Regions from separate parts of the Ramlibacter tataouinensis genome, predicted to be linked through region 2. Evidence: riboswitches for the same ligand, from Rfam matches in the RefSeq annotation. Region 2 holds a riboswitch; each other region holds the start of a gene.

Region 1 (5,043 bases), 2.1 Mb from region 2:
GCCCCCGCCGCCAGCACCTCCGCTGCGTTGCCGGCGTGAATGCCGCCGATGGCCACCAGGGGCAGGCGCGTCATGTCGCGCACCCGGCGCAGCCCGTCCAGCCCCCAGGGTGTCTTGGTATCGGTCTTGGTCGGCGTCGCGAACACCGGGCTCACCCCAAGGTAGTCGACCGGCAACTGCGCGCTGCGCACGACATCCTCCGGCGTTTCGACCGACCAGCCGATGAACACATGCGGCGGCAACAGCCGGCGCGCCTCCTGCGCCGGCATGTCGCTCTGGCCCAGGTGCACGCCCTCGGCCCCGCAGGCCAGCGCCACGTCCAGCCGATCGTTGATCACCAGAGGAATGCCGCGCGGCGCCAGCAGCGTCTTGAGCGCCAGCGCCTGGGCCAGGAAATCGCGGGTGGACAGCTCCTTCTCGCGAAGCTGCACGCAGCTGGCGCCGCCTTGCACCGCCGCATCCACCACGTCGGCCAGCTGGCGCCCGCGGCACAGGGCCTGGTCGGTCACCAGGTACAGCCGCAGATGGCGGCGCAGCGCGGCGCCATCGGTCACTGCCCCACCTCGAGACGCAGGCGGCGCTGGAAGCTGTCCTGGTCGGTGAGTTGCAGGGCATCGAGCAGCAGCGCCTGCATGCTGCCCACACCCTGCCCGGCGGCCTGCGCCCGCTCGGCGGCGATCTCGCCGGCCACGCCCAGCAGGGCCATGGCTGCCGTCGTGGCGCGCCAGGCGTCAGGCTGCACGGCGCAGAACGCGCCGACCAGGGCCGTGGCGGAACAGCCGATGCCGGTGATGCGCGTCATCCATTCGTGGCCATTGGACAGCCGGCTCCAGCGCCCCTGGGCGTCGAGCACATGATCGGTCGCGCCGCTGACGCAGACCGTTCCGCCGGTGCGCTGAGCCAGTGCGCGCGCCGCGCCCAGGGCGTCGCCGGCCGCGGCGCTGCTCTCGACGCCGCGCGTCTGGATCGCGGCACCTGCCGTGCTCATCACCTCGGAGCCATTGCCGCGGATCACCGTCGGCGCGGCGCCGCCCAGCAGGCGCTCCAGCGTCTTGTTGCGATACGGCGTCGCGCCGGCACCCACCGGGTCGAGCACGGAGGGGATGCGACGTTCGGCCGCAGCACGCAGCGCCAGTTCCATGCTCTGCACCCAGTACGGATCCAGCGTGCCGATGTTCACCACCAGCGCCTGCGCGATGCCCACCATGTCGGTCACCTCTTCATGCGCGTGCGCCATCACCGGCGCGGCGCCGGCGGCGAGCAGCACGTTGGCGTTGAGGTTGATCACCACCAGGTTGGTGATGTTGTGGACCAGCGGCACGCGCGTACGCACGGCAGCGATGTCGGCCCAGAGATCGGCAGCGGTCAGGGAAGTGTTCACGTCGTTCCTTGTGGCGGATGGGATCCGGGATCGACGGCGGAAGAAGGCCCATCAGGGCGGTGCTTCCCTACGCTGGCATGACCCAGATCAGGTACCAAGAGTGTTTCTCAGCCCCACCGCACCAACAGGCGGGGCACCTCTAGCAACTGCGATTCTATGGCGCCGGAATTGCAGAACCGTTTTTCACGGACGAGTTGTGGGACGGATGAGGTAAGGACCGGAATTCAGGCTATAATCGAGGGCTTCAACGGTACGACGGCAGCTGCCACAGACCGAAGAGAATATTCCTCGATAGCTCAGTCGGTAGAGCGCCGGACTGTTAATCCGTAGGTCCCTGGTTCGAGCCCAGGTCGAGGAGCCAATAACAAGCGCAACGGCGAGAAGAGCGTTCTTCTCGCCGTTTTCGCTTTATGACTCGCTTTGGAGCGATATAAGCCGAGTTCTTGATTCGTGGCACTCCTGCCAAACCTGAATGGAGAAGATCAGCATCATGGCCAAACTTTTCCTGTGCGCAGGCATCATCAGCTTGCTCGCCGCCTGTTCCAACATGTCCGGGCCCTCCGATACCAGCACGATGGGTGCGCCAGGCTCCAGGGGCAGCAGCGTCGGTGGACCACGCGGCGCTTCCGGGACCCTCTAGTAGCGTCCACACCTCATGCACAGACCGGCCGTGCAAAAGTTCTCGAAAAACAGGGCCGCAAGCCACTGGGATCGACAGCAACACGGCGTGTTCGCCTACAAAGTCCACTGCTGAGCCTCCTACAAGCCAAGGCCGCCGCTGAGCCTAAGCTTCGTACTGCCATTAGGGTGTGTCTCAAGTCTCCAAGGTATCGGGCCGGCTAGACCGGCCCGCTTTTTTTTGCCCGCCAGACCACTGCCCTTCAAGGCTGCAGCCGCTTGAACTTCTTGTGCAGCGCCGACAGCTCACCTTGCCCCGCGCCAAGCGAAGCCAGGGCGAGGAGTTCCTGGTTCGCACGCCACGGCTCGCCGGCGCGGGCGTAGGCGACCGCCAGGTAGCGATGAACCTCCTGGAAGCCCGCCGCGAGGCTGCGGGCGCGCTCCAGCGCTGCAATGGCGCGCCGGGGTTCGTCGTCCTGCAGGTGCAGGATGCCCAGGCCGATCCAGTAGTACGGGTCGGCCGCGCGGCGGGCCTCGAGTCGCCGGGCGTACTGCCGGGCCTCCGCCATGCGACCCTGGTCCACCAGCAGCTGGTGCAGCTCATGCAGCGATGCATCTGTCGATCCACCCATGGCCACCGCTCGCCGCAGCAGCCGTTCCGCCTCCTGCTCCTGCCCGGTCCGGCGATACAGGACGGCCAGGTTGCCGTAGGACGCGACATAGTCCGGCTGGGCCTGGATGGCAGCCTTGAAGTGGGCGTAGGCCAGGTCGTGGCGGCCGCGCGCCAGGTGTTCCACCGCGATGTTGTTGTAGTAGCGAGCGACGATGCCGGCTTCCGTCAGCGGCGTGCCACGCTGGCCGGTGGCGAAGTCCGGCTCGAAGTCGACGACGATGTCGCGGCCGGCCGGGTCGCCGGGCACGTCGCGAAAGGCGCGAGGAAACAGCACGTTGACATGCTGGTTCACCGCATCGAGTTGCCCGCGCCGGTCGAAGATCGCCGGCGCCTGCACTTCCTGCATCTGCGCGGACACGCCCATGGCGCGCGCAACGGCGTAAGTGAGCACGGTAAGCGACAGGCAGTCGCCGCTCTTGTTGCGCCAGGTCTCGGCTGCCGTGGTCGAGTGGCCGCCCGCGTAGGCGAAGCCGCGGCCTTCAGGACCGAAGACCACGCCCAGGAGGCGCTTGAGACGCTGGCCGGTGCTGGCCTGCAGCAGCGCGGGCTCGGCCAGCTTGCGTTCCAGCTCCGGGTCGAGCCGGAACAAATCGGCAGGTTGAACGGCCACCAGCGCGGGTTGCCAGCCGAACGCCTCATCCATCCACGGCGAGGGCTCCGGCATCCGGGTCGGCGCGGACGCGCATCCGGCCAGTGCCAATGCGAAAACGATCGCAGCATGAGCCCGGTGCAGCATGGAGTTCTCCAGCGCAAGTCCTGACGCCCCACAATAGCAGCGTCGCCCGTCTTTGGCGAGGCTTCGCATGAACTCGATGAACCTGCCCTGGCTCGACCCCGGCGATCCCTTTCCGGATCCCTCGCAAGCGTGGGACACCCGGCACCCGGCGCCGGGGCTGCTGGCGGCCGGCGGCGTGCTGGACGTGGACACCCTGCGCCGCGCCTACTCGGCCGGGATCTTTCCCTGGTTCAGTGAAGGCCAGCCGATCCTGTGGTGGAGCACGGATCCGCGCATGGTGCTCATGCCGGCCGAATTCAGGCTGCACCGGTCGCTGCGCAAGACGCTGCTGCGCTTGCTTGAAGATCCCTCCTTCGAGCTTCGCATCGACGGCGCTTTCGACGAGGTGATCCGGGCCTGCTCGTCGAGCCCGCGCCCGGGCCAGTCGGGCACCTGGATCGTGCCGCGCATGGTGCGCGCCTACGCGGCCCTGCACCGCGCGGGCTTCGCGCACAGCGTGGAGACCTGGTGGAACGGCGAGCTGGCAGGCGGGCTGTATTGCGTGTCGGTCGGCGGTGCCGTGTTCGGCGAGTCGATGTTCACGCGCGTGCCCGACGCATCGAAGATCGCGCTGGCGGGCCTGGTGGCCTTCTGCCGCCGCCATGGCATCGGCATGATCGACTGCCAGCAGAACACCGCGCACCTCGCCTCGCTGGGCGCGCGGGAGATCCCGCGCGCGGCATTCGTGGCGCAGGTGGCACAGAGCGTGAGAAAACCACCTCCGCCTTGGCGATTCGACCCCGTATACTGGGACGAACTTCTGCCGCGAAAGCCGTGACGCACCTCAAGGACCTTCCGCTCCAGACACTGCAGTTCTACGCGACGGCACCCTATCCCTGCAGCTACCTGCCGGGCAAGCAGGCACGGTCGCAGGTGGCCACGCCCAGCCACCTGATCCACAACGACGCCTACTCCGAACTCGTGACCAGCGGCTTTCGCCGCAGCGGCATGTTCACCTACCGTCCCTATTGCGACGGCTGCCGGGCCTGCGTGCCGCTGCGGGTACTCAGTGAGGCCTTCCGAGCAGACCGCAGCCAGCGCCGGGCCTGGACCCGCCACAGCGACCTTCAGGCGCGCGTTCTCAAGCTGTGCTTCGTGCCCGAGCACTACCACCTGTACCTGCGCTACCAGACCGGGCGCCATGCCGGCGGCGGCATGGACCACGACAGCATCGACCAGTACACCCAGTTCCTGCTGCAAAGCCGGGTGAATTCGCGGCTGGTGGAATTCCGCGAGACGCTGCCCGACGGCTCGCCCGGCGCGCTGCGCATGGTGTCCATCCTGGATGTCCTCAATGACGGCCTGTCGGCGGTTTATACCTTCTACGAGCCGCAGGCCTCGGCCAGCTACGGCACTTACAGCGTGTTGTGGCAGATCGAGCAGGCCCGGCGGCTGCGCCTGCCGCACGTCTACCTGGGCTACTGGATCGGGCAGAGCCCGAAAATGAACTACAAGGCGCGTTTCGCGCCCAACGAGGTGCTGGTCGACGGCCAATGGGTTCCGGGCGGCCCCGCCGGACGCCCCGATTAGGTCGGCAGCATTTCATAAGATAAAATCGGCGAGCCCTTCGCTCTTCCCGATCTTCATGAGAAAGTC
Region 2 (5,043 bases):
CTTCGTCGCGCAAGGCCTTCATGTCGCCCGCGGTGTAGCCCAGCTCGAGCAGCACCTCCTCGGTGTGCTCGCCGAGCAGCGGCGCGCGGGTGACTTCGGTCGGGCTGTCGGACAGCTTGATCGGGTTGCCGACGGTCAGGTGCCGCCCGCGCGTCGGATGCTCCACCTCGACCACGGTGCCGCTCTGGCGCAGCCACGGGTCCTCGGCGATCTCCTTCATCGACAGGATCGGCCCGCACGGGATGTCGTACTGGTTCAGGATCTCCATGGCCTCGAACTTGGTCTTGCTCATGGTCCACTGCTCGATGCGCGCGAAGATGGGCTTCAGGTGCAGCAGGCGCGCCTGCGGCGTCGCGTAGGCCTCGTCGGTGATCCACTCTTCCTCGCCGATCACCTTGCACACCGCCGGCCACACGGCCGCCTGCGTGATGAAGTAGATGTAGGCATTGGGATCGGTCTCCCAGCCCTTGCAGCGCAGGATCCAGCCCGGCTGGCCGCCGCCGGAGGCGTTGCCGGCGCGCGGCACGGCGTCGCCGAACTTGCCATCCGGGTACTGCGGGTATTCGTGCAGCGAGTGCGCGCGCTCCAGGCGCTGCTGGTCGCGCAGCTTGACGCGGCACAGGTTCAGCACCGCGTCCTGCATGGGCGCCAGCACCTTCTGGCCGCGGCCGGAGCGCGTGCGGTGATACAGCGCCGTCACGATGCCCAGCGCCAGGTGCAGGCCGGTGCCGCTGTCGCCGATCTGCGCGCCGGACACGACCGGCGGGCCATCGTCGAAACCGGTGGTCGAGGCGGCGCCGCCGGCGCACTGCGCGACGTTCTCGTAGACCTTGCAGTCCTCGTAGCGTCCGGGGCCGAAACCCTTGACCGATCCGACGATCATGCGCGGGTTGAGCTCGTGGATGCGCTCCCACGTCAGTCCCATGCGCTCCATCGCGCCGGGCGCGAAGTTCTCCACCAGCACGTCGCAGTGCTTGATCAGCGACTCCAGCAGCTGCTTGCCCCCGCGCGATTTCGCGTTCAGCGTGACCGAACGCTTGTTGTGGTTCAGCATCGTGAAGTACAGGCTGTCCACGCCGGGAATGTCGCGCAGTTGCCCGCGCGTGGCGTCGCCTTCGCCCGGTCGCTCGACTTTGATCACGTCGGCGCCGAACCACGCCAGCAATTGGGTGCAGGTGGGGCCGGACTGCACGTGCGTGAAGTCCAGGATGCGCACGCCGCTCAAGGCCTTGTCGTCCATCTCTCTATCTCCGAAGTTTCAAATCGTGTTGCGGGCCGGGTAACAGGCGCTAGGCGCGCGCGGCCATTTCCAGTTCGGTCAGGCGCTTGCGCAGCTGCTGGTCCTGCTCGAAGCGCTCGGTCTCGTCGCGGATGACCGCGGCCACGCCGCTGACGCCGCCGTCCTCGCCCTGGAGCAGGGCCACCGTGAAGGCGATCGACAGCCGGCGGCCGTCCTTGTGCAGCGCCGGCACGCGCAGCAGCGAGGTGCCGTAGCGCGTCGTCCCCGTGGCCACCGTCTTGGCATAGCCCTCGTTGTGGCGCGCGCGCTGGCGTTCGGGAATGATCAGGTCCAGCGCCCGGCCCATGGCCTCGTCCTCGGTGAAGCCGAAGATGCGCGTGGCCGCCGGATTCCAGTACGCGATGTTCCCGTCGGTGCCGGCGACGACAACGGCGTCGCCGATGGCCTGGATCAACTCTTCGTGATCGATCGTCATGGTCGCCATTGACTCCTCGTGATGGATGCAGCGCGGCGTGGAGCCCCCTTCGCTTGAGTGCACTGTGCGGGAGGCGGCGACGGCGGGCCGTTGACCGGGGTCAAGATTCAAAAAAAGCTCGCGCGCAACGCGTGTCTGTTTTCAGCTCAACGGGAAAACCCGAGTTCTTGACCGCGGTCAATCAGCGCAAATATTCACAGGCGTAAACCGTGATCGCCGTGCAGGCGTTTCGGCTGCCCGGGCCCAGAAGTTCAGATAACGACGAAGGAGACAACGGTCATGAGGAAGTACAGATTGCTACTGGCCGCCGGTGCGCTCGCATCCTGCTGCCTGGCCGCCTCGGCCCAAACCTGCGAGGGCGGCGTGTATCTCAACCCGCAAGTGATCCGCGGCGAAGGCACGCCGCAGGTCGCCCGGGCGGCGCAGGAACTGTCCGAGTTCATCGGCCGCGGCGGCCTGTCGGCCTCGCCGGTGGTCAACGTCAGCAGCCTCGAGGAGGCCGTGGCGGCCGTCAAGGGGCCCCGGCCGCCCTGCTGGGTCTACGGCAACCCGGTGGTGGGGCTGGCCTCCGGCTACAAGCCGATCGCGGTGAACACCGAAGAGATCAAGGCCGCGATCCTGTTGCTCGGTGACCTCGGCAGCGAGAAGGACCCGAAACCCGTGGAGCTCTCGCAGCTGAAGCCGGATGAACAGGCCCAGGTGCTCGACCGGCTGAGGCAGGCGACCTGCTTCGGCATGCAAAGCGGCGTGACCACGGCGCTGGTGAAGGCCGAGAAGCGCTGCGGCAAGGTGGCCGACGTGCCGCCGAAGATCGGGCTCGGCCAGAGCTACCTGCCGACGAAAGCCGCGTTCGAGTGGCGCCCGGACCGCTGGGTCGGGGTGATCACGCGCGTTCAGGGCGCGCGTTCGGCTTCGATGCACAACCAGATCGGCGCCGATCCGAAGATCCACCACGCGCGCCTGTTCGTCATCCCCACCAAGCAAACCAGCTGGGGCTACGGCATCTATGTGCGGCACGACACCCCGGCCGACGTCGCGGCGCGCACGCTGGCGCTGTTCGACGGCCTCAAGAGCAAGCCGCCGAGCCCCTCGCTCGCGCGCGCGCTCGATGTGGGCGCGAAGTTCGAGTTCGATCCCCTGAAGGGCTCCGAGGTCGACGCGATGCGCGTCGCGCTCGACATGGCGCTTTAGCCACAGATGCCACGGCCGGTCCCGAATGGGACTGGCGCGCGGTCGGCACGCGCCGCTATACTGCCGCTGCTCCGGGGTGCGAGCGGCCCTTCGAAAGAAGGCCGGTATCGCTGAGATGGTGAGTCCAAACCCGTGAACTTGAACCGGTTCGTACCGGCGTAAGAAGAGCTGACAGTGTCCCTGGCCCTCGCGGGCCCCGCGTCCTGCCATCCCTGGAGCAAACGATCACTTGCTCCAAGGATTGGCCCATGAACGCACCCGACAAACTCGTCCAGTTGCTCGCCCTCACGCGCGAGCCCTTCCCCGCCTCGACCAAGGTCCACATGCCCGGGCAGCTGCACCCGGGCGTGCGGGTGCCGATGCGCGAGGTCCAGCTCACCAACGGTGAGGCGGTCACGCTCTACGACACCTCGGGCCCGTACACCGAGCCGGGCGCGCAGATCGACGTGCGGCGCGGGCTGGCGGGCCTGCGCGATGCGTGGATCGCCGCGCGCGGCGACACGGAAAGCTACGAAGGCCGCTTGCGGCAGGCGCTGGACGACGGCACGAAGAACGAGGCGCGCGAGGGCGAGCGCATCGCCGCGCTGCGCGCCCAGGCGGCGGCCCTGCAGCGCACGCCGCGCCGCGCCAGGGCGGGCGCGAACGTCACGCAGATGCACTATGCGCGCAAGGGCATCGTCACGCCGGAGATGGAGTTCGTCGCGTTGCGCGAGAACGGCCGGCGCGAGTGGATGCGCGAATACCTGGCGGATGCGCAGAAGAATGCGCGCCTGGCCGGCAACCCGATGGGTGCGGCGATCCCCGACATCATCACGCCCGAGTTCGTGCGCGACGAGGTGGCGCGCGGCCGAGCGATCATCCCCGCCAACATCAACCATCCCGAGACCGAGCCGATGGCGATCGGGCGCAACTTCCTGGTGAAGATCAACGCCAACATCGGCAACTCCGCCGTGACCTCGTCGATCGAGGAGGAAGTGGAAAAGCTGGTGTGGGCGATCCGCTGGGGCGCCGACACGGTGATGGACCTGTCGACCGGCAGGAACATCCACACCACGCGCGACTGGATCGTCCGCAACTCGCCGGTGCCGATCGGCACCGTGCCGATCTATCAGGCGCTGGAGAAGGTCGGCGGCGTCGCCGAGGACCTGAGCTGGGAGATCTTCCGTGACACGCTGATCGAGCAGGCCGAGCAGGGCGTGGACTACTTCACCATCCACGCCGGCGTGCGGCTGCCCTTCATCCCCCTCACCGCGAAACGCCGCACCGGCATCGTCTCGCGCGGCGGCTCGATCCTCGCGAAGTGGTGCATCTCGCACCACAAGGAGAACTTCCTCTACACCCACTTCGAGGAGATCTGCGAGATCATGAAGGCGTACGACGTCAGCTTCTCGCTCGGCGACGGCCTGCGCCCGGGCTCGGGCGCGGATGCCAACGACGAGGCGCAGTTCGCCGAGCTGCGCACCCTGGGCGAGCTCACGCAGCTCGCCTGGAAGCACGACGTGCAGGTGATGATCGAAGGCCCGGGCCATGTGCCGATGCACATGATCCAGGCCAACATGACCGAGCAGCTGCGCCACTGCGGCGAGGCGCCCTTCTACACCCTGGGTCCGCTGACGGTCGACATCTCGCCCGGCTACGACCACATCGCCTCGGCCATCGGCGCCGCGATGATCGGCTGGTTCGGCACCGCGATGCTGTGCTACGTCACGCCGAAGGAGCACCTCGGCCTGCCCGACCGCAACGACGTCAAGCAGGGGATCATCGCCTACAAGATCGCCGCGCATGCGGCCGACGTCGCCAAGGGCCACCCTGGCGCGCGCGCCTGGGACGAGGCGCTGTCGAAGGCGCGCTTCGAGTTCCGCTGGCAGGACCAGTTCAACCTGTCGCTCGACCCGGAGACGGCGAAGGACTTCCATGACGAGACCCTGCCGGCCGACGGCGCGAAGGTCGCGCACTTCTGCTCGATGTGCGGGCCGAAGTTCTGCTCGATGAAGATCACGCAGGACGTGCGCGAGTTCGCGGCGGCGCAGGAAGGCATGGCGGCCAAGAGCGCGGAATTCAAGGCCGCCGGCGGCGAGATCTACATCCCTGTCCGCCAGGAGTAGCCCCATGAAGATCGGTATCGCAGGGGCAGGCC
Region 3 (5,043 bases), 2.1 Mb from region 2:
CGCAGCGGCCCGAGCTCTGGACCCTGTTCAACACCCGCCTCGCGCCCGGCGAGCACTTCCGCGTGTTCCCGATCTCGAACTGGACCGAGCTGGACGTGTGGCAGTACATCGAGCGCGAGGACATCGCCCTGCCCTCGATCTACTACGCCCACCAGCGCCAGGTGGTGGAGCGCAAGGGCCTGCTGGTGCCGGTGACCGAACTCACGCCGCCGCGCGACGGCGAGCAGGTGCAGACGCGCACCGTGCGCTTCCGCACCGTGGGCGACATCACCTGCACCTGCCCGGTGGAAAGCCCCGCCGCCAGCGCCGCCGAGGTGGTGCTGGAAACACTCTCGGCCGAGGTGAGCGAGCGCGGCGCGACGCGCATGGACGACAAGACCTCGGACGCCTCCATGGAAAAACGAAAGAAGGACGGGTATTTCTGATGTCGGCCCGCGATCTCCAGCAGCCTGCTGCCGTTCACCGTGCCGCCGAGCACGACCATGTCTCGGCCCTGCGCTTCATCACCTGCGGCAGCGTCGACGACGGCAAGAGCACGCTGATCGGCCGCCTGCTGGTCGACAGCAAGGCGGTGCTGCAGGACCAGCTCGCCGGCGTGCAGCGCTCGGGCGAAACCGACCTGGCGCTGCTCACCGATGGCCTGTCGGCCGAACGCGAACAGGGCATCACCATCGACGTGGCCTACCGCTATTTCGCCACGCCGGCGCGCAAGTTCATCATCGGCGACGCGCCGGGCCATGAGCAGTACACCCGCAACATGGTCACAGCCGCCTCCAGCGCCGACGCGGCGGTGGTGCTGGTCGATGCCACCAAACTGCAATGGCGCGACGCCGCCCTGGAACTGCTGCCGCAGACGCGCCGCCATTCGCTGCTGGTCAACCTGCTGCGCGTGCCCTCGATCCTGTTCGCGGTCAACAAGCTCGACGCGGTGGAAGACCCGGAACTCGCCTTCCGCCACATCGCCGGCGCCCTCGCCGGGTTCGCCGAAGCGGCGGGGATTGCCGTGCGGGCGATCATTCCGATCTCGGCGCTGAAGGGCCAGAACGTGGTGGAATCCACGCCCGGCTGGTGCGGCTACGAGGGCCTGTCGCTGCTGCAGTGGCTGGAGCAGCTCGATGTCGCCTCGGCCGAGGCCGACGAGCCCTTCGCCTTCCCGGTGCAATGGGTCGAAAAATTCTCCTCCTCCTCGGACACCAGCCAGGGCCGCCGAGTCTTCTGGGGCCGCATCGCCACGGGCAGCATCCAGCCCGGGCAGGAGCTCAAGGTCATGCCCGGCGGGCAGACTGCCAAGGTGGCCCAGGTGCTGAATCACGTGCGGCAGCCGGCCGAGGTACCTGCCGGCCACAGCGCCGGGCTGGTGCTGGACCGCGAGGTCGACGTCTCGCGCGGCGACTGGTTGCTGGCGCCGGACGCGCCCGCGCCGCTGCTCGAGCTGTCCGCCACCGTCGCGTGGATGGACGACGAGCCCCTGGTGGCCGGCCGTGCCTACTGGGCGCTCCACGGCCATCGCTGGGTCAAGGCGAAGGTCAAGCGCATCGTCCACAGGCTGGACATCGACACGCTGGCCCCTGGCGAGGCGCAGCAGCTCGAACCCAACGCCATCGGCCACGTGGAGCTCGCGCTGCAGGAGCCCTTGCCGGCTGTTCCCTACGCCGATTCCCGCAGGCTCGGCTCGCTCGTGCTGGTGGATACGGCCAGCCACAAGACCTCAGGGGCGGTGCTGGTTCGTTGAGCTTGAGCAAGTAGGGTGGCAGGCGCCGCCCTAAAATCCGGGGGTAGTCCCCCATAGACCCATCACATCAATGACTCACGTCGTCACCGAATCCTGCATCCGCTGCAAGTACACGGATTGCGTGGACGTCTGCCCCGTGGACTGCTTCCGCGAAGGGCCGAACTTCCTCATCATCGACCCGGATGAGTGCATCGATTGTGCGGTGTGCATCCCCGAGTGCCCGGTGAACGCCATTTATGCCGAGGAAGACACACCACCCGACCAGCTCAGCTTCATCAAGCTGAACGCCGAACTGTCCAAGCAGCCTGGCTGGAAGAGCATCACCAAGCGCAAACCCGCGCTGCCGGATGCCGAGGAATGGAAGGACAAGACCGGAAAGCTCTCCGAGCTGATCCGCCCCTAAAGGACTCATGGAAGCGAAGCTCGACCCCGAAGTGCTCAAGACCGCAGCCGCCCACGACGGCCCCATCGAAACCGATGCGGTCGTCGTCGGGGCCGGTCCCGTCGGCTTGTTCCAGGTGTTCGAGCTGGGCCTGCTGGAGATCAAGGCCCACGTCATCGATTCGCTGCCGCATCCGGGCGGCCAGTGCGTGGAGTTGTACCCCGACAAGCCGATCTACGACATCCCGGCGGTGCCGGTGTGCACCGGGCAGGAGCTGACCGACAGCCTGCTCAAGCAGATCGAGCCCTTCGGCGCCACCTTCCACTTCGGGCAGGAAGTCACCACTGTCCAGCGCCAGGACGACGGGCGCTTCTTTGTCGAGACCTCCAGGGGCACGCGCTTCCTCACCCGGACCATCTTCATCGCCGCGGGCGTTGGCGCATTCCAGCCGCGCACACTCAAGGTGGAAGGCCTCGACAAGTTCGATGGCACGCAGCTGTTCTACCGGGTCAAGAGCCCGGCCGACTTCGCCGGCAAGAACCTGGTGATCGTCGGTGGCGGCGACTCCGCGCTGGACTGGGCCCTGAACTTCGCGCAGGACGGTCCCCACCAATCGGAAAGCGTGGTCCTGATCCACCGCCGCGACGGCTTCAAGGCGGCGCCCGCCTCGGTCGCGAAGATGAGGGAGCTGTGCGAGTCGCACCAGATGCAGTTCCTGGTCGGCCAAGTGACCGGTTTCGAGGAAGAGGACGGCCGCCTGCAAGGCATCAAGGTCACCGCGGCCGACGGCGTGACGCGCGTCGTTCCGCTGGACGTGCTGCTGGTGTTCTTCGGCCTGTCGCCCAAGCTCGGGCCGATCGCCGAGTGGGGCCTGGACATCGAGCGCAAGCAGCTCGTGGTCGACACCGAGAAGTTCTCGACCAGCGTCCCGGGGATCTTCGCCGTCGGCGACATCAACACCTATCCCGGCAAGAAGAAGCTGATTCTCTCGGGCTTCCACGAGTGCGCGCTGGCCGCCTTCGGCGCGGCGCCCTTCATCTTCCCGGACAAGAAAATCCACCTGCAGTACACCACCACATCCCCCAAGCTGCACAAGGTGCTTGGCGTGGAAACCCCGGTGTTCGACTGATCGTTTGCAGCGCGTGCGAAGGCGGCGGCCTCGAGGCCGCTAGAATTGCTTCCGCGTGAATCACTCACGCATCCGCTAGGGGTGTTGCGCCGCAAGGCGTGACTGAGACAGTCCCTTTGAACCTGATTGAGGTAATCCTCGCGCAGGGAAGGCAACGATGACCACGACAACAGCTTCTTCTTCCGCGGCAGCAACGCTGCCCGCGAGCTCCGCGGCCAACCTGGCCCTCACCCCCGTTTCCTCGGCCGACCGCCTGTTCGGCTGGCGCGATCACGCGGCGCTTTGGTTCAGCCTGGGCGTCGGCCTGCTGGTGATGCAGGTCGGCGCCTATCTGGTCCCGGCCCTGGGCACCAGGGATGCGTTGCTCGCCATCGTCGCCGGCTCCATCCTCGGTGCCGGCCTGCTGGCCTGGGTCGCCAAACTCGGATGCGACAGCGGCCTGGCCAGCGCCGGCCTGATGCACGCGGTCTACGGCAGCGCCTTCGCCAGGCTGCCCGTGGTCCTGAACATCGTGCAACTGGTCGGCTGGGGCGCGTTCGAGATCGCGGTCATGCGCGATGCCACCGTGGCCATCGCGCAGCAGGCTGGCGCGACGGCCGGGCCGGCCTGGTCCCTGGCGGCAGCGCTCCTGTGGGGCGGGCTGCTGGCGCTGCTGGCCACCGGCTCCATGGTGCGGCTGGTCCGGCGGCTGATCTCGCGCATCGCGCTGCCGCTGGTGGTGCTTTCGCTCCTGTGGCTCACCTGGCAATTCCTCGGCATGGCGCAGTCGCAAGGCTGGCAGGCGCTGTGGAACCGGCCCGGCGAAGGCGGCATGGGCGTGCTGCCGGCACTGGACCTGGTGATCGCGATGCCGATTTCCTGGCTGCCCCTGGTCGCCGACTATGCGCGCCACGGTTCGAGCGGCCGCGCGGCGCTGCGCGGCACCTGGCTGGGCTATGCCCTGGCCAACGCCTGGTGCTACGCGCTGGGCGTGCTGGTCGCGCTGACCCTGCCCAGCCCCGACCTGGTGACGGCGCTCCTGCTGGCGCAGGGCGGCCTGCTCGCGCTGTCGCTGATCCTCATCGATGAAATCGACAACGCCTATGGCGATGCCTACTCCGGCGCCGTCTCCGCCCACAGCCTGGCGCCGCGCTGGACCATCCGGCGCTGGGGCCTGGTGATGGCACTGGCGTGCACGGGCTTCGCGCTGGTGCTGCCCATGCACGCCCTGGAGCCCTTCCTGCTGCTGCTCAGCTCGGTGTTCGTGCCCCTGTTCGGCGTGATCCTGGGCCGGCTGGCGTTCGGGGTCGATGCGGTGGCGCAGCTGGCGCGCGCGCGCCGGGCCAATGCGCTGCCGATCGCGATCTGGTTCGCCGGCGTGGCGACCTTCCACCTTTGCAAGGCCTACGCACCCAGCCTGGGTGCCGCCCTGCCCGCCCTCGCCCTGACCTTCGCGCTGGCCTGGGCCACGCGCAAGAGCCCCCGCTAAGCCGGCAAGGGCAGCAGCCGCGCGGACACCGGCGCGTGGCCGTGGTTCAAGGGACCATGGCCGCCGCCGGTGCGCACGCTCGCGCCGGTCGCGAGCGCGCGCCGCACGTACTCGCGCGCCTGCACCACGGCCTCTCGCAGGCCAAGGCCCAGCGCCAGCCCGCAGGCGATGGCCGACGACAGCGTGCAACCGGTTCCGTGCGTGTTGCCGCTGGCGATGCGCGCGGCGCGCAAGTGCTCGAAAGCCCCCGCATGCGCCAGCACGTCCACGACCTCCTCGCCCGGCAGGTGGCCGCCCTTGAGCAGCACGCCGCGCGCCCCCAGGGCCAGCAG

What was found. A riboswitch is a leader RNA that binds a small molecule or an ion and turns the genes downstream of it on or off. The one in region 2 is predicted to bind thiamine pyrophosphate.
Region 1: linked by a shared signal. The riboswitch ahead of thiM (hydroxyethylthiazole kinase) and the one ahead of thiC (phosphomethylpyrimidine synthase ThiC) in region 2 are both predicted to bind thiamine pyrophosphate.
Region 3: linked by a shared signal. The riboswitch ahead of UC35_RS00275 (purine-cytosine permease family protein) and the one ahead of thiC (phosphomethylpyrimidine synthase ThiC) in region 2 are both predicted to bind thiamine pyrophosphate.

The regions. Positions count from the first base shown of each region.
Region 1 covers NZ_CP010951.1:50,752-55,794, forward strand. The annotation lists gene thiE (thiamine phosphate synthase) at 1-554, opposite strand, end outside; gene thiM (hydroxyethylthiazole kinase) at 551-1,381, opposite strand; TPP riboswitch at 1,429-1,532, opposite strand; tRNA gene UC35_RS00295 (tRNA-Asn) at 1,667-1,742, shown strand; gene UC35_RS00300 (tetratricopeptide repeat protein) at 2,263-3,408, opposite strand; gene aat (leucyl/phenylalanyl-tRNA--protein transferase) at 3,476-4,225, shown strand; gene UC35_RS00310 (arginyltransferase) at 4,222-4,977, shown strand; gene UC35_RS00315 (IclR family transcriptional regulator) at 5,033-5,043, shown strand, end outside.
Region 2 covers NZ_CP010951.1:2,112,972-2,118,014, reverse strand. The annotation lists gene frc (formyl-CoA transferase) at 1-1,240, opposite strand, end outside; gene UC35_RS10205 (PAS domain-containing protein) at 1,290-1,715, opposite strand; gene UC35_RS10200 (hypothetical protein) at 1,995-2,906, shown strand; TPP riboswitch at 2,969-3,088, shown strand; gene thiC (phosphomethylpyrimidine synthase ThiC) at 3,155-5,011, shown strand; gene thiO (glycine oxidase ThiO) at 5,016-5,043, shown strand, end outside.
Region 3 covers NZ_CP010951.1:45,125-50,167, forward strand. The annotation lists gene cysD (sulfate adenylyltransferase subunit CysD) at 1-425, shown strand, start outside; gene UC35_RS00260 (sulfate adenylyltransferase subunit 1) at 425-1,732, shown strand; gene fdxA (ferredoxin FdxA) at 1,803-2,135, shown strand; gene UC35_RS00270 (NAD(P)/FAD-dependent oxidoreductase) at 2,143-3,243, shown strand; TPP riboswitch at 3,311-3,410, shown strand; gene UC35_RS00275 (purine-cytosine permease family protein) at 3,401-4,711, shown strand; gene thiD (bifunctional hydroxymethylpyrimidine kinase/phosphomethylpyrimidine kinase) at 4,708-5,043, opposite strand, start outside.